Regions from separate parts of the Yokenella regensburgei genome, predicted to be linked through region 3. Evidence: predicted binding sites of a transcription regulator. Region 3 holds the regulator's gene; each other region holds the start of a gene.
What was found. The regulator CRP, encoded in region 3, controls carbon source genes, mostly activating them, when cyclic AMP is high. The targets are predictions, from matches to a motif close to ATGTGANNNNNNTCACAT.
Positions count from the first base shown of each region.

Region 1: the regulator CRP is predicted to act here: its motif matches at 1,692-1,709, upstream of rhaS (HTH-type transcriptional activator RhaS).
Region 2: the regulator CRP is predicted to act here: its motif matches at 2,296-2,313, upstream of udp (uridine phosphorylase).
Region 4: the regulator CRP is predicted to act here: its motif matches at 3,176-3,193, upstream of C7387_RS06010 (PhzF family phenazine biosynthesis protein).

Region 1 covers NZ_RBIZ01000008.1:42,072-47,463, forward strand. The annotation lists gene rhaA (L-rhamnose isomerase) at 1-70, opposite strand, end outside; gene rhaB (rhamnulokinase) at 67-1,536, opposite strand; gene rhaS (HTH-type transcriptional activator RhaS) at 1,840-2,676, shown strand; gene rhaR (HTH-type transcriptional activator RhaR) at 2,748-3,596, shown strand; gene rhaT (L-rhamnose/proton symporter RhaT) at 3,597-4,631, opposite strand; gene sodA (superoxide dismutase [Mn]) at 4,919-5,392, shown strand, end outside.
Region 2 covers NZ_RBIZ01000009.1:16,004-21,395, reverse strand. The annotation lists gene metE (5-methyltetrahydropteroyltriglutamate--homocysteine S-methyltransferase) at 1-1,329, shown strand, start outside; gene C7387_RS22095 (dienelactone hydrolase family protein) at 1,369-2,178, opposite strand; gene udp (uridine phosphorylase) at 2,438-3,199, shown strand; gene rmuC (DNA recombination protein RmuC) at 3,336-4,763, shown strand; gene ubiE (bifunctional demethylmenaquinone methyltransferase/2-methoxy-6-polyprenyl-1,4-benzoquinol methylase UbiE) at 4,830-5,392, shown strand, end outside.
Region 3 covers NZ_RBIZ01000006.1:12,683-18,074, forward strand. The annotation lists gene C7387_RS18150 (hydrolase) at 1-563, shown strand, start outside; gene C7387_RS18155 (YheU family protein) at 560-778, shown strand; gene C7387_RS18160 (phosphoribulokinase) at 814-1,683, shown strand; gene C7387_RS18165 (OsmC family protein) at 1,735-2,139, opposite strand; gene crp (cAMP-activated global transcriptional regulator CRP) at 2,443-3,075, shown strand; gene C7387_RS18175 (YccS/YhfK family putative transporter) at 3,130-5,217, shown strand; gene argD (bifunctional acetylornithine/succinyldiaminopimelate transaminase) at 5,207-5,392, opposite strand, start outside.
Region 4 covers NZ_RBIZ01000003.1:1,198,688-1,204,079, reverse strand. The annotation lists gene marB (multiple antibiotic resistance protein MarB) at 1-117, opposite strand, end outside; gene marA (MDR efflux pump AcrAB transcriptional activator MarA) at 148-531, opposite strand; gene marR (multiple antibiotic resistance transcriptional regulator MarR) at 549-983, opposite strand; gene C7387_RS06020 (MarC family NAAT transporter) at 1,211-1,879, shown strand; gene C7387_RS06015 (sugar transporter) at 1,905-3,101, opposite strand; gene C7387_RS06010 (PhzF family phenazine biosynthesis protein) at 3,265-4,053, shown strand; gene ptrR (putrescine utilization regulator PtrR) at 4,050-4,925, opposite strand; gene sad (succinate-semialdehyde dehydrogenase) at 5,031-5,392, shown strand, end outside.

The DNA.
Region 1 (5,392 bases), on a different contig from region 3:
CGACGTCCACGCCAACGGTGGCAAAACGCTGTTTAGCCAATTCCCAGGCCTGTTCTGTATGAGTCGTCATGCGCAAAGCTCCTTTGTCGGTGAAGTTGGCTGAAACTGCGCAACGTAGCGGGCAATTTCATGATTTGGATTCGGGGTAAAGGTGGTCAGCGGGTAGTTGTGGGCCACCAGCTGACGGAAGTCGTCGACGTTGTGCAGTTCATCAAGCGCCATCAGCTGAATGCCGATGTTGCCAAGCGTTGACGCCTCAACCGGCCCGGCAACCACGGTTATCCCGCAGGCATCGGCACAAAGCTGGTTGAGCAATGGGTTCTGACACCCGCCGCCGACGATATGTAGCTGCCCGAACGGGCGTCCGCGCAGCGCCGTCAGCTCCTCCAGCACGCGGGCGTAGAGCAGGGCGAGGCTGTCAAAAATACAGCGCGCCAGCTGGGCGGCAGAGGCCGGAACAGGCTGCTGGCTTTCGCGGCAGGCGGCCTGAATTTCTGCGCTCATGTTGTCGGGGTTGATGAAGCGGTCGTCGTTGGGGTTAATCACAAAGCGGCAGGCGGGTAACCGCTCCGTTTCTGCGATAAGTGACGGCAGGTGGCTTACGTTCTGCTCTTTCAGCACCCGCTGCAGCAGCCACAGGCCCATGATGTTTTTCAACACCCGATAGCGCCCTTCGGCACCGCCCTCATTGGTGATGTTGGCCTGCAGCGCCGCCTCGCTGGTGTAAGGGGTTTTGCTCTCAAAGCCCATCAGAGACCAGGTGCCGGACGAGAGGTAGGCGGCATCGCGGTTCATCAGCGGGGAGGCGATCACTGCGCTTGCGGTATCGTGGCTGGCGACAGCAACCACCGGAATCGCATTACCCTGCGGGCAGATCCAGTGGCCAATCACGTTGCCGGGATGCGTCGGGGTGCCGAACCATTGGCGGTGTGCCCCGCTCCAGGCAAGCAGCGCGTCGTCCCAGCTGTCGGTGCTGATGTTCACCAGTTGAGTGGTGGTGGCGTTGGTGTATTCCCAGTTCATATTGCCGGTCAGGCGGTAGCTGAAGTAATCCGGGATCAGCAGCGCATGGGCCACCTGCTCCGCCAGCGCGGGCTGTTGCTCCGTCAGGGCGCGCAGCTGATAGAGGGTGTTGAAAGGTAAAAACTGAATACCGCTGCGACGATAAATATCGGCTTTGCCGAGCTGCGCCATAGCGCGCGGCATGATGCCGTGCGTGCGGCTGTCGCGGTAAGAGACCGGCAGCCCGACGCGTTCGCCCTGTTTATCGAGCAGAACATAATCCACGCCCCAGGTATCAATGCCGATACTGTCGATGAGAATGCCTTCCGCACAGACGTTTTCCAGGCCGCGGCGGATCCCCGCTTCCAGGCTGTCGATATCCCAGCAGTCTGTTCCGTTGATTTTCTGCAGGCAGTTCACGAAGCGATGCGCTTCACGTAGTGACAGCGTACGCCGCTGGCGGTCGTAGGTGGCAAGCATTACCCGCCCGCTGGAGGCGCCTAAATCAACGGCGACGCAATGGCGAAAAGTCATGTCATGGGTCCTTCTCAGAATCAGTGGACCCAGTCTAAAAAGTGCCGCCCGGCACCACCTTCTTGTTACTGACAGGCAAAAATGGGCGCTGGCAAGAAAGCAAAGATGAGTGTGAGGAAGTTCACGGTTTCCAGTAATAGATGCGCTAAGTGGGGATGTGACCCGCTGCGCATTTCCTGATAATTCCGGGCGTATCTTGAAAAAGCGACAGGCTTTGCGCGCTTTGCTGTCGAAAATTCAAGGTGTCACGGAGGGCTGTTCATTACTATCCAGAAAACTCACCTGAATCGTGCAGGAGCCGGAATGACTATTTTGCAAAGCGCGGATTTTTTCCCCTCGGGCGTATCTCCTGTCGCGATCGAACCGCGCCTTCCTCAGCCAGCGTTTCCCGAACATCATCATGATTTTCATGAAATTGTGATCGTTGAGCACGGTACCGGTATTCATGTCTTTAACGGCCAGCCGTATACCATCAGCGGCGGTACGGTATGCTTTGTGCGCGATCATGACCGCCATCTTTACGAGCACACTGACAATCTGTGCCTGACCAACGTGCTCTACCGTTCTCCGGATGCGTTCCAGTTTCTCTCGGGCGTTAATCAACTGCTGCCACAGGAGCAGGATGGGGTGTATCCCTCCCACTGGCGGGTCAGCCAGAGCGCCCTGCAGCAGGTCCGGCAGCTGGTGGTACAAATGGAAAACGCCGAGCAGGGAGAGGCGGTGCACGCCGTCGCCAACCGGGAAATTCTGTTTATGCAGATGCTGATCCAACTGCGGCGCGGCAGCCTGGCGGCGGAGGCGCGGAATAATGATGCCCGGCTGAACCAGCTGATTGCCTGGCTTGACGATCATTTCGCGGAAGATATCTGCTGGGAAGGGGTAGCTGAGCGATTTTCGCTGTCGCTGCGCACCCTGCATCGTCAGTTGAAACAGCACACCGGCCTGACGCCGCAGCGCTACCTGAACCGGGTACGGCTCACCAAAGCGCGCCATCTTTTGCGCCACAGTGATGAAAGCGTCACGGATATCGCATTTCGCTGCGGTTTTGGCGACAGTAACCACTTTTCAACGCTTTTCCGCCGGGAATTTAACTGGTCGCCGCGCGATATTCGCCAGGGACGCGACGTCCGGCTCCAGTAACGCGAGAGCAGTCACCGTTTTTTGCGCCTGAAACGCGAATAATATCCGGCTTCATACAGTGAGGTGACGTCGTGTCCGGTGAACTTATCCTGCAAAAAGCGGAATTTTTTGCCTCGCCCGCTCAGGCGGTGGCGGTGGCTGACCGCTACCCGCAAAACGTTTTTGCCGAACATACCCACGAATTCTGCGAGCTGGTGCTGGTGTGGCGCGGCAATGGCCTGCACATCCTCAACGACCGTCCCTACCGTATCACCCGCGGCGATCTGTTCTATATTCGCGCCGAAGATAAGCACGCCTACGCCTCGGTAAACTCTCTGGTGCTGCAGAATATTATCTACTGCCCGGAGCGGCTAACGCTTAACCTCGACTGGGCAGCGTATATTCCCGGTTTTAACGGTTCGCCCCGGCAACCTCACTGGCGCATCGGCAGTAACGGAATGACGCTGGCGCGGCAGGTAATAAGCCAGCTGGAGCATGAAAACCTGAAGGATGACCCACTTGCGGGGAATATGGCAGAACTGCTGTTTGCTCAACTGGTGCTGACGTTGAGTCGTCATCGTTACGCTACCGATAACCTCGCGGCGACCGACAGCGAAACGCTGCTCGATAAACTGATTACGGCGCTGGCGGGGAGCCTTAACCGCCCCTTCACGCTGGAGCGTTTTTGTGAGCAGGAAGGCTGCAGCGAGCGCGCATTGCGTCAGCAGTTTCGTCAGCAGACCGGCATGACCGTCGGCCAGTATTTGCGCCAGCTGCGGATTTGCCACGCCCAGTATCTGTTACAGCATTCGCCGGGAATGATAAGCGACATTGCGATGATGTGCGGATTTGAAGACAGTAACTATTTCTCAGTGGTGTTTAATCGGGAAACGGGGATGACGCCAGGCCAGTGGCGTCATCGCAGTCGCGCGTTAGTCTGACTAGTTCGCCATACCAAGACCCACAATGTTAGCAGCGATGATGATCACCACGCAGCCGAGGCTCAGCACGCTCACCGGGCGGCGACCTGCGTTTTTCCACTCTTTGAGCACCAGCCCTACCAGGCCACCGCACAGCACGTAGAAACTCATGTGCAGCATCCAGCTCATGTAGTCGTACTGTGGCGGAATGCTGGCGTGTCCCCAGGCGTAGAAGAAAAACTGCAGATACCACATCAGACCGCCCAGCGCCGAAAGCAGGATATTGCTGATGATGAGCGATTTTGCCAGCGAGAAGTCGGCTTTTACCGACAGATTTTTAACTTTCGCCAGACGAATAAAGCAGAAGCCCAGGTTGATAACCGCGCCGCCGCCCATAATGATGACGTAGCTCGGTAGCGCAACGTATAACGGGTCAACGCCCAGCGCCGCGGCAGCTTCATGCATAGGTTTGGCGGCGTTCATGGCAAACGACATGCCGGCCGAGAAAATCCCGCACATGACAGCCAGCGCCAGGCCTTTTTTCAGATTGAACTCTTCCGCCTGAATGCCCATTTTGCGCTCTTTGAGTTGACCTGCTCGGGTCACAATCCCAACGCCAATCAGCGCCACCAGAACACCAAGCAGGGTCATCTGACCGCCGGAGGTGTGGATCAGAACGTCAAAGTTGCCGTTAATAATCGGCGTCATCAGCGTACCAACCACCAGAGTAATACCGATAGCAATGCCGATCCCCATCGACATGCCAAGATAGCGCATGGTCAGGCCATAGTTGATATTGCCGATCCCCCACATAGCGCCGAACAGAAACACCGGCAGCAGCGTAGAGGCGGAAAAGGAGCGGTAATAGGCCCAGAAATCAGGCAGCAGCAGGGCGCTGACAATCCACGGCAGTATTATCCAGGAGACAATGCCGCCTATCGACCACATGGTCTCCCACGACCAGTTTTTCACTTTCTTGAACGGTGCATAGAAACAGGCTGCGCTGGCCGCACCTATTAAATGCCAAAAGATCCCCATCGTAATCGCGTGACTCATTTTTCTTATCCTCATCGTTGTCGTCGATGAATCTTCATCTGACGGGATGAGTGTAAAAATCATACAACTGATTAACCTTCGACCCCTTGCCGCAAAGCGTTCCGGGCTGGCAAAAAGCGCGTACTACGGGTGAGCTGTCTCACAGAATCAACGAGATAACCGGCGAGGATATCCACAGGAAAACTACGGCATTGATAATCATTTTCAATATCATTTAATTAACTATAATGAACCCACTGCTTACGCGGCGTTAACACCTCTGCCGCCCGATAATACTGGAGATGAAAATGAGCTATACACTGCCATCCCTGCCGTACGCTTATGATGCACTGGAACCGCACTTCGATAAGCAGACGATGGAAATCCATCACACCAAGCATCACCAGGCTTATGTCAACAACGCCAATGCCGCGCTGGAAAGCCTGCCAGAATTCGCCAACCTGTCTGCAGAAGAACTGATCGCTAAACTGGATCAACTGCCGGCTGACAAAAAAACCGTACTGCGTAACAACGCTGGCGGTCACGCGAACCACAGCCTGTTCTGGAAAGGCCTGAAAATCGGCACCACCCTGCAGGGTGACCTGAAAGCCGCCATCGAGCGCGACTTCGGTTCCGTAGACAACTTCAAAGCTGAGTTTGAAAAAGCCGCTGCAACCCGTTTCGGCTCTGGCTGGGCGTGGCTGGTACTGAAAGGTGACAAACTGGCTATCGTTTCTACCGCAAACCAGGACTCCCCGCTGATGGGTGAAGCTATTTCCGGC
Region 2 (5,392 bases), on a different contig from region 3:
GTAGGCCTGCGCGCTCTGTGGGTGGCTTCTTCCTGCTCGCTGCTGCACAGCCCAATCGATCTCAGCGTTGAGACACGTCTGGATGCAGAGGTGAAGAGCTGGTTTGCCTTCGCTCTGCAAAAATGTGAAGAGCTGGCGCTGCTGCGCGATGCGCTGAACAGCGGCGATACCGCCAAAATTGTGGCGTGGAGCGCCCCGATTCAGGCTCGCCGTCACTCCACTCGTGTGCACAACGCGGCGGTAGAAAAACGTCTGGCAGCGATTACCGCTCAGGACAGCCAGCGTGAGAATGCCTACCCGGTGCGTGCTGAAGCACAGCGTGCGCGCTTTAACCTGCCAGCGTGGCCGACCACGACGATTGGTTCTTTCCCGCAGACCACTGAGATCCGCGGCCTGCGTCTGGATTTCAAAAAGGGAAATCTGGATGCCAACAACTACCGCACCGGTATCGCTGAGCACATCAAGCAGGCCATTGTGGAGCAAGAGCGCCTGGGGCTGGACGTGCTGGTACACGGTGAAGCCGAACGTAATGACATGGTGGAGTATTTCGGTGAGCACCTCGACGGCTTTATCTTTACCCAGAACGGTTGGGTGCAGAGCTACGGCTCCCGCTGCGTGAAACCGCCGGTGGTTATTGGTGATGTCAGCCGCCCGGCACCTATCACCGTAGAGTGGGCGAAGTACGCTCAGTCGCTGACCGACAAACCGGTAAAAGGCATGCTGACTGGCCCGGTGACCATTCTCTGCTGGTCCTTCCCGCGTGAAGACGTCAGCCGTGAAACCATCGCTAAACAGATTGCCCTTGCCCTGCGTGATGAAGTGGCCGATCTGGAAGCGGCAGGTATCGGTATCATCCAGATTGATGAGCCGGCGCTGCGCGAAGGCCTGCCGCTGAAGCGCAGCGACTGGGATGCGTATCTGCAGTGGGGCGTTGAAGCCTTCCGCATCAACGCTGCCGTCGCGCAGGATGAAACCCAGATCCACACCCACATGTGTTATTGCGAGTTTAACGACATCATGGATTCCATCGCCGCGCTGGATGCCGACGTGATAACGATTGAAACCTCGCGCTCTGACATGGAGCTGCTGGAGTCATTTGAAGAGTTCGAATACCCGAATGAGATTGGACCGGGCGTGTATGACATCCACTCTCCGAACGTTCCGAGCGTGGAATGGATTGAAGCCCTGCTGGCAAAAGCGGCCCAGCGTATTCCGGCGGAGCGTCTGTGGGTAAACCCGGACTGCGGCCTGAAGACCCGCGGCTGGCCGGAAACCCGTGCTGCACTGGCTAACATGGTTAAAGCGGCGCAGAACCTGCGTCAGGCGTAATGAATCGGCCCGGAGGCATTATGCTTACCGGGCCTGTTGTTATTTTTTACTTCCATACTGCGAAAACCACGCCAGCATCCGCTGCCAGCCATCGTGCGCCGATTCAGCATGATAGCTCGGGCGATAATCCGCATTAAACGCGTGTCCGGCTTCCGGATAAATCACGATTTCCGCTTTCGCATTCGCGGCTCTCAGCGCATGGCGCATAGTTTCGACGGTATCCAGCGGAATACCGGTATCCTGCCCCCCGTATAACCCCAGCACGGGGGCATTCAGGTTCACCGCAATATCAACCGGATGTTTTGGCGAGTTAAGGGTTTTATCCCCGACCAGTTTTCCGTACCAGGCAACGGCCGCTTTGAGCTGCGGGTTATGGGCAGCATACAGCCAGGCAATACGGCCGCCCCAGCAGAAACCCGTGACCATCAGGCGATGGGCATCACCACCGTTGCGGGCAGCCCAGCTGGCAACGTGGTCGAGGTCAGCCAGCACCTGTGCATCGGGCACTTTGCTTACCAGGCCGCTGAAAAGCGTCGGGATATCTGCGTAGTCGTTCGGATCGCCCTGGCGGAAATAGAGCTCCGGGGCAACCGCCAGATAGCCTTCCAGCGCCAGGCGGCGGCACAGATCGCGAATATGTTCGTGCACGCCAAAAATTTCCTGTATCACCATAACGACGGGGAGCGGACCTTCGGCGTGTTTTGGACGAGCGTACCAGGCCGGCATGCTTTCGCCCTGGGAAGGAATCGATGTATCGCCTGCGGTGATAGCGTCGTCAGATGTATGTACGATAGTTGAAGCGTGCGGCGCAGCAGCAGGTGCAAATCCAGGTTGTTTTTGTGTTGTCATGGCATTCTCCATACCCTGTAATAATTAGCGCATCGATAACTATAGACTGCACGTTAACAAACCATCATGTCGTAAACAGGCTATCTTTTGTGCAGTGGCCGGCGACATTGCTTGTTAATGTGATGCAAATCACCAATTAATGAGAATTCAATGTAATATTTTTCATTCATGGTGACTGCCATCACGAAAATACCCGCAGGGCTTCTGTAAAGTGTCTTTTTACTTCTGCTGACCATCTGAACCACAGAGGAGTTTTTTTATGTCCAAGTCTGATGTTTTCCACTTAGGCCTCACCAAAAATGATTTACAAGGGGCTACGCTTGCCATCGTCCCTGGCGATCCGGAGCGTGTTGAAAAGATCGCCGCGCTGATGGAAAAGCCGGTTAAGCTGGCATCGCATCGTGAATTCACTTCCTGGCGCGCTGAACTCGATGGCAAAGCAGTGATTGTTTGCTCTACCGGGATCGGCGGTCCATCTACTTCTATCGCAGTCGAAGAACTGGCACAGCTGGGTATTCGCACCTTCCTGCGCGTGGGCACCACCGGCGCTATTCAGCCGCACATCAACGTTGGCGACGTACTGGTGACTACCGCATCTGTGCGCCTCGACGGTGCCAGCCTGCACTTTGCGCCGCTGGAATTCCCGGCGGTTGCCGACTTCGCATGTACTACCGCACTGGTAGACGCCGCGAAATCTGTCGGGGCGACTACCCATATTGGCGTTACCGCCTCTTCTGATACCTTCTACCCGGGTCAGGAGCGTTACGACACCTTCTCTGGTCGCGTTGTGCGTCAGTACAAAGGCTCGATGGCAGAATGGCAGTCTATGGGCGTCATGAACTACGAAATGGAGTCAGCGACGTTGCTGACCATGTGTTCCAGCCAGGGCCTGCGTGCCGGGATGGTGGCGGGTGTTATCGTCAACCGTACCCAGCAGGAAATCCCGAACGCTGAAACCATGAAAAAGACCGAAAGCCACGCGGTGAAAATCGTGGTCGAGGCGGCTCGTCGCCTGCTGTAACTTTCCCTTCTTTGAAAAGGCCGACCTGTTCGGCCTTTTTTTTTGCGTAACACCTCGCAGGAAATCCCTTTTAAACTGGACGTTTATACAGCACAATTCTATTTTGTGCGGTAAGCGGTTGAAGCAGGAGGGAACAGTGGATATCTCAATCATACTGAGCGCGGTCGTCGCGCTGGTGGCAGGCGTACTGATTGGCTGGCTGGCGGAGCGATCTCGCGCGGCCCAGCTACAGGCCGATCTTCTGGCCGAACAGCGTGAGATGTACGGTGAACTGAGTGCAACCAAACAGCAGCTGCTGCAAAGCGAACACTGGCGTGAAGAGTGTGAACTGCTGAACAACGAGCTACGCAGCCTGCGGGAAATCAATACCTCACTTGAGGCTGATCTGCGTGAAGTCACTACTCGCCTGGAATCCACCCAACTGCATGCCGAAGATAAAATTCGCCAGATGGTTAACAGCGAGCAGCGCCTGAGCGAACAGTTCGAGAACCTCGCCAATCGTATTTTTGAACATAGCAATCGTCGGGTAGACGAGCAGAACCGCCAGAGTCTGGGAAGCCTGCTGACCCCGCTGCGTGAACAGCTCGATGGTTTTCGTCGTCAGGTGCAGGACAGCTTTGGCGTGGAGGCTCGCGAGCGGCATACGCTCGCCCATGAGATTCGTAACCTGCAACAGCTTAATGCACAGATGGCTCAGGAAGCGGTGAACCTGACGCGGGCGCTGAAAGGTGATAACAAAACGCAGGGTAACTGGGGGGAGGTCGTGCTTACCCGGGTGCTTGAGGCCTCTGGCCTGCGCGAAGGGCATGAGTATCAAACCCAGGTCAGTATTGAGACCGACAACCGCGCACGCATGCAGCCTGATGTGATTGTCCGCCTGCCACAGGGCAAAGATGTGGTCATCGATGCCAAGATGACTCTCATCGCCTACGAGCGTTATTTCAACGCCGAGGATGAGTACACCCGAGAAAGCGCGTTGCAGGAGCATATCGCCTCTGTTCGCAGCCATATTCGTCTGTTGGGGCGCAAAGATTACCAGCAGCTTCCAGGGCTGCGATCGCTTGATTACGTGCTGATGTTTATTCCCGTCGAACCCGCGTTCCTGTTGGCAATAGACCGGCAGCCCGAACTGATAACTGAAGCGCTGAAAAATAACATTATGCTGGTTAGCCCGACGACGCTTCTGGTGGCGCTACGCACGATTGCTAACCTCTGGCGCTACGAGCACCAGAGTCGTAATGCCCAACAAATTGCCGATCGCGCCAGCCGTCTGTATGACAAAATGCGTCTTTTCGTGGATGACATGACTTCCGTCGGGCAAGGGCTCGACCGGGCGCAGGAAAACTACCGCCAGGCGATGAAAAAACTCGCATCAGGGCGTGGAAATCTGTTGGTGCAGGCCGAAGCGTTCAGGGGGTTGGGGGTTGAAGTTAAACGCGAAATTAACCCGGACCTTGTTGAACAGGCCAGCGCTCAGGATGAAGAATATCGCCTGCGAGAAGCGCAGAACGGTGAAGAGGAGCGTGAAGAAAACGATCGTTCCAGCATCTTCCGGGAAGGTTGAGTCGTAGGGGAAATGCAGCCAATCTGTTACACTCGCAGGACATTTTTTTGATAAGCAGGCATTAAGATGGCTGAGGATTCACAAGACACGACGCACTTTGGCTTCCAGACCGTAGCCAAAGGACAGAAAGCTGATATGGTGGCGCACGTATTTCACTCTGTTGCCGCGAAATACGACGTGATGAACGACCTGATGTCATTCGGTATTCATCGTTTGTGGAAGCGCTTCACCATTGACTGCAGCGGCGTTCGTCGTGGGCAGACCGTGCTGGATCTGGCCGGAGGCACTGGCGATCTGACGGCAAAATTCTCTCGTCTGGTCGGTGAAACCGGGCGGGTTGTTCTGGCAGATATCAACGACTCCATGTTGAAAATGGGTCGTGAGAAACTGCGTAATATCGGTGTGATAGGGAATGTGGAATACGTGCAGGCGAACGCCGAAGCGCTGCCTTTCCCGGACAACACCTTTGACTGCATTACCATCTCTTTTGGTCTGCGTAACGTCACCGATAAAGACAAAGCGCTGCGTTCTATGTTCCGCGTGCTGAAGCCGGGTGGCCGCCTGCTGGTGCTCGAGTTTTCTAAACCGATTATCGATCCGCTCAGCAAAGCCTACGATGCCTATTCATT
Region 3 (5,392 bases):
CGCTCGGCGGGAATATGCTCGGCTGTCTGCTGGCGAAAGAAGGCGCCGACGTGCCGCTGAACGCCGCAGTTATTGTGTCCGCCCCCTTCATGCTGGAAGCCTGTAGCTATCATATGGATAAGGGTTTTTCCCGGGTTTATCAGCGTTATCTGCTAAACCTGCTCAAGGGTAACGCCGCCCGCAAGCTCAAGGCCTACCCTGGAACCCTGCCGATTAACCTGCGGCAGTTGAAAAGCGTGCGTCGTATCCGTGAATTCGATGATCTTATCACCTCGAAAATCCACGGTTTCGCGGATGCTATCGACTACTACCGTCAGTGCAGCGCTATGCCGGTCCTGAGTGAAATCAAAATTCCTACGCTTATCATCCATGCGAAGGACGATCCGTTTATGGATCACCACTCCATTCCTCCTCAGGAACAGCTGCCGCCAAACGTTGAGTATCAACTGACGGAGCACGGCGGCCACGTCGGCTTTGTGGGTGGCACCCTGCGTAAACCGGAAATGTGGCTCGAAAAGCGCATTCCCGACTGGTTAACCCGCTGGCTGAGGGCACAAGCATGATGATCCCCTGGCAGGACCTGAGCCCGGAAGCGCTCGAAAACCTGATCGAAAGTTTTGTCTTGCGCGAAGGCACCGACTATGGTGAACATGAACGTTCATTAAAAGATAAGGTCGCCGACGTTAAACAACAGCTGCAAAGCGGTGAGGCCGTGCTGGTGTGGTCCGAACTGCACGAGACCGTCAATATTATGTCGCGCAAGCAGTTTAACGGCTGACCCTCCATCACCATTGACTCAGGGAGCTGTTCGCTATGTCGGCCAAACACCCGGTTATTGCAGTCACGGGCTCCAGCGGTGCCGGAACCACAACCACCAGCCTCGCATTTCGTAAGATTTTCTCCCAGCTCAAGCTCCGCGCCGCGGAGGTTGAGGGCGACAGCTTTCATCGCTACACGCGGCCGGAAATGGATATGGCTATCCGTAAGGCGCGCGACCTGGGAAAGCACATCAGCTATTTTGGCCCGGAAGCCAATGACTTTAGCCTGCTCGAACAAACCTTCCACGAGTACGGCCTGAGCGGTAAAGGCCAGTCGCGTAAATACCTGCATACCTATGATGAAGCGGTCCCCTGGGACCAGGTGCCAGGCACCTTCACGCCGTGGCAGCCGTTGCCCGAACCTACCGACGTCTTGTTCTATGAAGGCCTGCACGGCGGCGTAGTGACAAAGGATCAGGATGTCGCCCGTCATGTCGATCTGCTGGTCGGCGTGGTGCCCATCGTCAACCTTGAGTGGATCCAAAAGCTGGTGCGCGACACCGGCGAGCGCGGTCATTCGCGTGAGGCAGTGATGGATTCCGTGGTGCGCTCAATGGAGGACTACATCAACTTCATTACTCCGCAGTTTTCCCGCACCCACATTAACTTCCAGCGCGTCCCGACCGTCGATACCTCGAACCCGTTTGCCGCAAAAGGGATTCCTTCGCTTGATGAGAGCTTCGTGGTCATTCATTTCCGTAATCTGGCGGGAATCGACTACCCATGGCTGTTGGCTATGCTGCAGGGCTCGTTCATTTCACATATGAATACTCTGGTGGTACCGGGCGGGAAAATGGGGCTGGCGATGGAGCTGATCATGGCGCCGTTGGTACAGCGAATCATGGAAGGGAAAAAAATCGGATAAACCTCACCCCTCTTCCGCCGGGAAGGGGGTGAGTGACCACCCGTATTAACATCAGCCTTCAACAACCTCATAGGAATGCGTGATGTTGACGGCTTTTTCCAGCATCAATGCCACCGAGCAATACTTCTCAGCAGACAGATCCACCGCGCGAGAGACGGTTGCATCTTTCAGATCTTTACCGGTCACGATGAAGTGCAGATTGATGTGGGTGAACAGGCGCGGAGCCTCATCACGGCGCTCAGAAGTCAGCTTCACTTCACAATCCGTCACGGCCTGGCGGCCTTTTTGCAGAATAGAGACCACGTCGATGGCGCTGCATCCGCCCGCCGCCATCAGCACCATTTCCATCGGGCTTGGTGCTTTATCTCCAGAGTTGCCATCCATCAAAATCTGATGACCCGAAGCCGACTCACCAAGGAAGGTTAACCCTTCAACCCATTTCACACGCGCTTGCATATTTTTTAACTCCTGAGTTGCAATTTTCTTCACAGATTACGCGCACATAACATTTCTCGCAATGGAAGGCGACGTGCATCATGCTGAAGCGAGACACCAGGAGACATGCGGCGAAAGCTATGCTAAAACATTCGGGATGCAACAGTGTTACATTGATAAATGACATGTCTGCAGAGGACATCACATAAGGCTGCTGAATATACCGTCAGCCCACTTCCCAGGTAGCGGGAAGAATTCGATTGCAACCCAGGGGCAGAAAGACTAATGCCGCTGGAGACAGCTTATAACAGAGGATAATCGCGCATGGTGCTTGGCAAACCGCAAACAGACCCGACTCTCGAATGGTTCTTGTCTCATTGCCACATTCATAAGTACCCGTCGAAGAGCACGCTTATTCACCAGGGTGAAAAAGCAGAAACGTTGTATTACATCGTGAAAGGCTCCGTGGCTGTACTCATCAAGGATGAAGAAGGTAAAGAGATGATCCTCTCTTACCTCAACCAGGGCGATTTCATCGGTGAATTAGGCCTGTTTGAAGAAGGCCAGGAACGTAGCGCCTGGGTGCGTGCTAAAACGGCTTGTGAAGTCGCTGAAATTTCATACAAAAAATTCCGTCAGCTGATCCAGGTAAACCCGGACATCCTGATGCGTCTCTCTTCTCAGATGGCTCGCCGTCTGCAGGTAACGTCTGAGAAAGTGGGCAACCTCGCCTTCCTGGACGTAACGGGCCGCATCGCGCAGACGCTGCTGAACCTGGCGAAACAGCCGGACGCCATGACTCACCCGGACGGGATGCAGATCAAAATCACTCGTCAGGAAATCGGTCAGATCGTGGGCTGCTCCCGTGAAACCGTGGGTCGTATTCTGAAAATGCTGGAAGATCAGAATCTGATCTCCGCACACGGTAAAACCATCGTGGTTTACGGTACCCGCTAAATCATGCCAGACGGCGCGCAACCTACCTCGCGCGCCGTTTTTGTTTTATCACCCATGTGGCGCAGGCTTATCTATCACCCGGAAGTTAACTACGCACTGCGGCAAACGCTGGTGTTGTGTCTTCCTGTGGCTGTGGGTCTGATTCTCGGCCATCTCCAGCAGGGTCTGCTGTTCTCCCTCGTTCCTGCCTGCTGCAACATTGCCGGCCTCGACACGCCGCATAAACGCTTTTTTAAACGCCTGGTCGTCGGCGGCACGCTGTTTGCCGTTTGCAGCCTGATAGTCCAGCTCCTGCTGGCAAAAGACATCCCCCTGCCGCTCATCCTGACCGGCTTGACGATGATACTTGGCGTGACGGCTGAGATTAGCGCCCTGCACGCCCGCCTGCTGCCCGCGTCGCTGATTGCCTCCATCTTCACCCTAAGCCTGGCTGGAAATATGCCGGTCTGGCAGCCGCTGCTGCTGTATGCGCTGGGTACTCTGTGGTACGGGCTCTTTAACTGGTTCTGGTTCTGGATGTGGAAAGAGCAGCCGCTGCGTGAATCCCTGAGCCTGCTGTATCGCCAGCTTGCCGACTACTGTGAAGCGAAGTACAGCCTGCTTACCCAGCACACCGACCCGACCACCGCGCTGCCGCCGCTGCTCAACCGCCAGCAAAAAGCGGTCGATCTGATAAGCCAGTGTTACCAGCAATTGCACATGCTGGCAGCCAACAAAAATCGCGATTACAAACGGCTGCTGCGGGTATTCCAGATGGGGCTCGATTTACAAGAGCATATCTCCGTCAGCCTGCATCAGCCGGAAGAGGTGCAGAAACTGGTGGAGCGCAGCCACGCCGAAGCGGTTATCCGCTGGAATGCCCAGACCATTGCAGCGCGGCTGCGCGAGCTTGCTGACGATATTCTTTATCACCGCTACCCGCACCGCTTCACGATGGATAAGCAGCTTGGCGCGCTGGAGAAAATCGCACGCCAGCATCCGGACAATCCGGTAGGCCAGTTCTGCGCCTGGCATTTCAGCCGTATCGCGCGCGTTCTTCGCACCCAGCGCCCGCTCTACCCTCGTAATCTGATGGCTGACAAAGAGCGTCGCCTGCCGGTTATTCCGGCACTGAGAAGCTATCTGTCGCTGAAGTCGTCGGCGCTGCGCAGCGCCGCACGTATCAGCGTGATGCTGAGCATCGCGAGCCTGATGGGTGCCGCCCTGCACCTGCCAAAACCGTACTGGATCCTGATGACCATCCTGCTGGTCACCCAGAACGGTTATGGCGCGACGCGGGTGAGGATCGTCCACCGTGCAATCGGTACCCTCGCCGGACTGGTGATTGTGGGAAGTACCCTGCACTTCCACGTCCCGGAAGGCTATACGCTAAGTGCGATGCTCATCATCACGCTGGTCAGCTATCTGATTATTCGTAAGAACTACGGTTGGGCGACGGTGGGCTTTACGGTGACCGCGGTATACACCATCCAGCTTCTGACCCTGAACGGTGAGCAGTTTATTGTCGCTCGCTTCATCGATACCATCATTGGCTGTCTGATAGCCTTCGGCGGCATGGTGTGGCTGTGGCCACAGTGGCAGACCGGCCTGCTACGTAAAAACGCCCAGGATGCGCTGGAGGCCGATCAGGAAGCCATTCGCTTGATCCTGAGCGACGATCCGCAGGCACCGGCGCTCGCCTACCAGCGAATGCGGGTCAATCAGGCGCACAATGCGCTGTTCAACTCGCTCAATCAGGCCATGCACGAGCCCGGTTTTAACACTCAATATCTGGAAGATATGAAACTGTGGGTAACCCATAGCCAGTTTATCGTCGAGCACATCAATGCCATGACGACGCTTGCCCGCGAGCATAACTGCCTGACGCCAGAGCTGACCGAACGTTATCTGCAATCCTGTGAAATTGCACTGCAGCGTTGTCAACAGCGACTGGAATATGATGAGCCAGGAAGCAGCGGGGAGACGAATATCATGGAATCACAGGATATGCTGTCCCACGAGCCGTCGAGCACCATGGAACAGCAATTTCAGCGCGTACTGGGGCATCTTAGCGCCATGTACACCATTTCGTCAGTGGCCTGGCGCCAGCGACCGCATCACGGTATCTGGCTGACCCGACGACTGAGTAAAGCTAGCCGTTAACGATAGCCTTCACCGCTTCAGCGAAGCGCGCCATCCCTTCGGTGATATCCGCCTCTTCCACCACCAACGATGGGGCAAAGCGCATCACGTCCGGCCCGGCGTTGAGCACCATCACCCCCGCACGCGCCGCAGCGTGCAGGAAATCACGGGCGCGGCCTTTGTACTGCGGTTTCAG
Region 4 (5,392 bases), on a different contig from region 3:
CACCATGATCTTTGCGTCATGCTCGGTCTGATTGCCCATGGTGGTTGATTGCTCCGCATAACTCTGGCCGGAGACCAGCACCAGTAAGGTGAGGGCGGCGGAGGCGAATAGTTTCATGATTTCCTCAATACGTCTTGCTGCAGGCGATTAACAGTTACAGTGTTTTAATGGGTAGAGATAGCGCGATTCACCAGGCATATTGGTGATGCGGTACTGATGCGGCGGCACGTCGAAATAGTTCTTAAACGTGCGCGTTAGCGTCTGTTGCGATTCAAACCCGTAACGCTCGGCCAGATACAAAATCGGCTCGTTACTTTGTTTGAGTTTCTGCGCAATCTCAGTCAGTTTACGGCTGCGGATGTATTGACCTAATGAATGGCCGGTCTCTTTTTTAAACATCCGTTGCAGGTGCCATTTGGAATAACCGGAACGCTCCGACACTTTCTCCAGCGACAGCGGCGATTCAAGGTTATTTTCGATCCAGTCCAAAATGCTATGAATAGTAATGGCGTCAGTATTGCGTCTGGACATCGTCATACCTCTTCTGTTTATGACAGAATTTTTTTAAGCAGCAGTTCGAGTTTCGCAACTTCGTCTGCCATTAAGTTTTTCGTCAGTTCCTGGTGAAGATCCTGGCCAACCCGTTGATGGCACTGCTCGCAGATAGCGGCACCTTCCGGCGTTAACTGTACCAGCACGCCGCGCTTGTCATTCGGGTTCGGCAGACGCTCAATCCAGCCTTTGCACAGCAGGCGATCGAGCATCCGGGTCAGGGCACCCAAATCGACCGACAGCACCTTTTTCAGCTCAACCGGCGTAATGCAGGTGGCGCAGCGAATAGAACACAGCACCTTGAACTGAGTGGCAGTGATGTCCAGCGGCGACAAATAGTCGTTAAGCAGACGGTCTTTTTTTTGGTTAACCATGTAAATCAAGCGTCCTAGCGGTATCACTTCGTTGAACAGATCGCTTGTGGTTTTCACAATGGTTGCCCTGGCAAGTAGTTTAGTTGCGTTGGATATTATTGCCCAGGCAACCATAAGTCAACTGAATGGATCGCGCGATGCCACGAAATGCTAAAACGTTTCGTGTGCTGTTTTTTTGCACGCGTGGCAACGTTTACTTACTGTGTTACGGGGTAACAATTGGCGGCGAAACCGATATACTTCCCGCTGAACTTAATTCGATATCGACGGGATCTTAACGACGTATGATGGAACTTTTTAAAGCAATAGGCTTGGGTCTGGTGGTTTTGCTGCCGCTGGCGAACCCACTCACCACGGTGGCGTTGTTCCTCGGTCTCGCCGGAAACATGAACAGCGCAGAGCGCAACCGCCAGTCGCTGATGGCATCGGTTTATGTCTTTGCCATCATGATGGTGGCGTACTACGCCGGTCAGGTGGTGATGAACACCTTTGGTATTTCTATCCCCGGTCTGCGTATCGCCGGTGGTCTTATCGTGGCGTTCATCGGTTTTCGTATGCTGTTTCCGCAGCAAAAAGCCCATGAGAGCCCGGAGGCGAAAAGCAAATCAGAAGAGCTGGAAGAGGAACCTGGGGCTAATATCGCTTTCGTGCCATTAGCAATGCCAAGTACCGCAGGGCCGGGGACGATTGCGATGATTATCAGCTCCGCCTCCACCGTAAAACACGGTGTCAGCTTCCCGGACTGGGTGGTGCTGGTCGCACCGCCGCTAATTTTTGCCCTGGTAGGGATAATTCTGTGGGGCTGTCTGCGCAGTTCTGGCGCAATTATGCGCCTGGTGGGCAAGGGCGGGATTGAAGCCATCTCCCGTCTGATGGGCTTCCTGCTGGTCTGTATGGGCGTGCAGTTCATCATTAACGGCGTACTGGAAATTATTACTAACTTCCATGCGTAAAAAAAGGGCCTGCGGGCCCTTTGTTTTATCCGTGCTGCGGCTGTTCCAGCGATGCCGTAGGCCAGCGGCGGAAAACCACTACCGCCCACACCAGCGCCACAAGGGCCGGTACGGCGCCCACGTAGCCAATCGACGACATTGACCACCACAGGCTGACCTGGCTCCCCACCAGTGCTCCGGCGCCGATACCGATATTGAAAATTCCGGAAAACAGCGACATCGCGACGTCGGTTGCATCAGGCGCCAGCGCCAGCACTTTCACCTGCATGCCGAGACCGATAATCATGATTGCGATACCCCAGAAAACGCTTAACGTAGCGAGCGACATATCGCTTTGTGCCGCCGGAAGCAGCATCAGCAGGCAGGCGAGCAGCAGCCCAATCGCCGAAATAATCAGCGTGGAGGCATGCTGATTGCCGAGTTTACCAAACAGCACGCTGCCGATGATCCCGGCACCGCCGAGGATCAGCAGCAGCATGGTGGCAAAACTGCCGCTCAGACCGGCAACGTTTTGTACAAACGGCTCAATATAGCTGTATGCGGTGTAGTGCGCGGTCACCACAATGGCGGTCAATACGTAGATCCCCACCAGCGCCGGGCGGCGGAACAGCACCGGCAGGCTTTTCAGCGAACCAGAGTGCTCGCTTGGCAGCGGCGGCAACAGGCGAATCAGGGCCAGCAGGGTGAGAAGGGCGCCAATACCAATAGCAAAGAAGGTGGTGCGCCAGCCAAAATACTGGCCGACGATGCGGCCAATCGGGATGCCGAACACCATGGCCAGCGCGGTACCGGTGGCAATCAGGCTCAGCGCCTGCGCTTTTTTTCCCGCCGGAGCCATACGAATGGCAAGAGAGGCGGTGATTGACCAGAAAATCGCGTGCGCAAAGGCGATACCGATGCGGCTAATCACCAGCACCGGGAAACTCCACGCCAGAAATGACAGTACGTGGCTTGCAATAAACACAACGAACAGGGCGATAAGCAGCCTGCGGCGCTCTATCTGGCTGGTCAGCAGCATAAACGGCAGCGACATCAGCGCCACCACCCACGCGTAGATGGTCAACATAATGCCGACCTGCGCCGTTTCCATATTGAAACTGGCGGCGATGTCTGACAGCAGTCCGACCGGGGCAAACTCGGTGGTGTTAAAAATAAAAGCGGCGATAGCAAGCGTAACCACCCGAAGCCACGCGACCTTGCGTGAGACCGTGTTCGTTGTCATAAACGTTATTCTGGATTAATAGCAAAAGGAGAGAAGCCGATCTTACGACCATCGCTGGTGAAAAGACAATCACTTTGTGATGTAAGTCTCATTTTTATTTCTGTCGTGAATATCACTAACCTGTTAATTTCTCGGATAAATAATCAAATGATGGGGTTGCGCTATGCAGGAAGTGGATTTTTATATGGTTGATGCGTTCAGCAGCAGTACGTTCGGAGGCAACGCGGCTGCGGTGTGTCCGCTGCGGGAATGGCTGCCTGATGAGCGGATGCTACAAATGGCGCAGCAGCATAACCAGTCAGAAACCGCCTTCTTTATGCCTGAAGCGGAAGGCTTTGCGCTGCGCTGGTTTACCACTCGTCATGAAGTCAATTTGTGCGGCCACGCAACGCTTGCTACTGCGCAGGTGATTTTCAACCACCTCGGCTACCCGCAAGACCACATCGTATTTCAGACGGCCTCTGGTCCACTCACCGTTACCCGCGACGGAGACTGGATGACGCTGGATTTCCCGGCAGGTCATACCGACGCGCAGACGCCGCCGGCGGAAATGCTCCGCGCGCTAGGCGTTCGTGAATATGTGGCCGCGCGTAAAGGCCGTGCGTGGCTGATTGAACTTGCCAGCCGCGAAGCGGTAGAGGCGTTGATGCCTGACATTGGGGCCATGATCCCCGGTGAGCATAAGGTAACGGTCACCGCCCGCGGCGACGGGGAGTACGATTTTGTCAGCCGCTTCTTCTCTCCGGGTGAAGCCGTGTGGGAGGATCCGGTTACCGGTTCGGCGCACACGATGCTCATTCCTTACTGGAGTGAAAAGCTTGGTAAAACGCGCCTCTTTGCCCGCCAGGTTTCCCGCCGTGGCGGCGATATTCGCTGTGAGCTGAAGGGCGACCGAGTGCTGATGGGCGGCCAGGCGACCACCTATCTCATCGGCAAAATCACGCTACGTTAATCGCTCACCACGGGCTGCTGTTCGTTCAGCAGCTCGATAAACGCCTCAAGCTGGCGGGTCATTGCCCCACGACGCCAGATAAGCCAGGTCGTCAGCCAGCGCCACTTCTCCGCCAGCGGCCAGGCCTCCACCTGATGATGTCCGGGCATACTTTCCAGCATACTGCGCGGGATCAGCGCCAGACCTGCTCCGGCAATCACGCAGGCCAGCATCCCATGGTAGGACTCCATCTCGTGAATTCGGCCCGGCGCTGCGCGATCGGCATGGAACCAGCTCTCAAAATGGCGGCGGTAAGAGCAGTTAGAGCGGAAGGCATAAATACTGGTACCACTCACATCGCTTGCCCGGGTGACTGGTGAATGGCCGAACGGGGCGACTATCATCATCTCTTCGCGATAAACCGGGATGCCTTCAAGCCCCGGATGCATCACCGGGCCATCAACGAAAGCGGCGCTCAGGCGTCCTTCGGTCACGCCGTCGATCATCGTTCCGGAAGGGCCGGTAGCCAGATCGAACTGGATCTTCGGATAGCGCTGGTTATAGCGGGCGAGCGTCTCCGGGATCCGCACCGCGGCGGTGCTTTCCAGCGAGCCTAAGGTAAAAAGCCCCTGCGGTTCATCGCCCGCCACGACCATTCTCGCCTCATCAACAAGCGCCAGAATCTGCTGGCTGTAACGTAAAAAACTGTGCCCTGCAGGAGAAAGCCGCAGACGCTGATTCTCACGAATAAACAGTTCCACGCCGAGATCGGCCTCAAGCTGGCGGATGCGCGTGGTGAGGTTAGAAGGGACGCGATGCACTTTCTGCGCCGCCTGGGTAATGCTGCCGGTCTGGGCAACGGCGTTGAACATCTCAAGCTGAGTCAGATCCATGGCATTCTCGATTCGTGAATATGATGGTTAATATTATTCAGTTTTCATAAACAGCAGAGTAAGCCAGGATGAGAACATAACGCAATCGACAGAGAGAGAAAAAACATGACTTCACCTGCAACCCACGCAATTTCCGTCAACCCGGCGAACGGCGAAGTGCTCTCGTCATTGCCATGGGCGAGCGCTGCTCAGGTTAACCAGGCCATCGCCCTTGCCGACAGCGGCTATCGCCTGTGGCGTCAGAAAACCGTCGCCGAACGTGCCGATGCGCTGCGCGCGGTAGGTGCCGTTCTGCGCCGTCATGCCGACGAAATGGCGCTGATGATCACCCGCGAAGTGGGCAAGCCCATCGCTCAGGCGCGCGGTGAAGTCGCAAAATCGGCGGCGCTGTTTGACTGGTACGCTGAACATGGCCCGGTGATGCTCTCAACCGAAGCCACGATGGTGGAAAACAACAACGCGGTGAT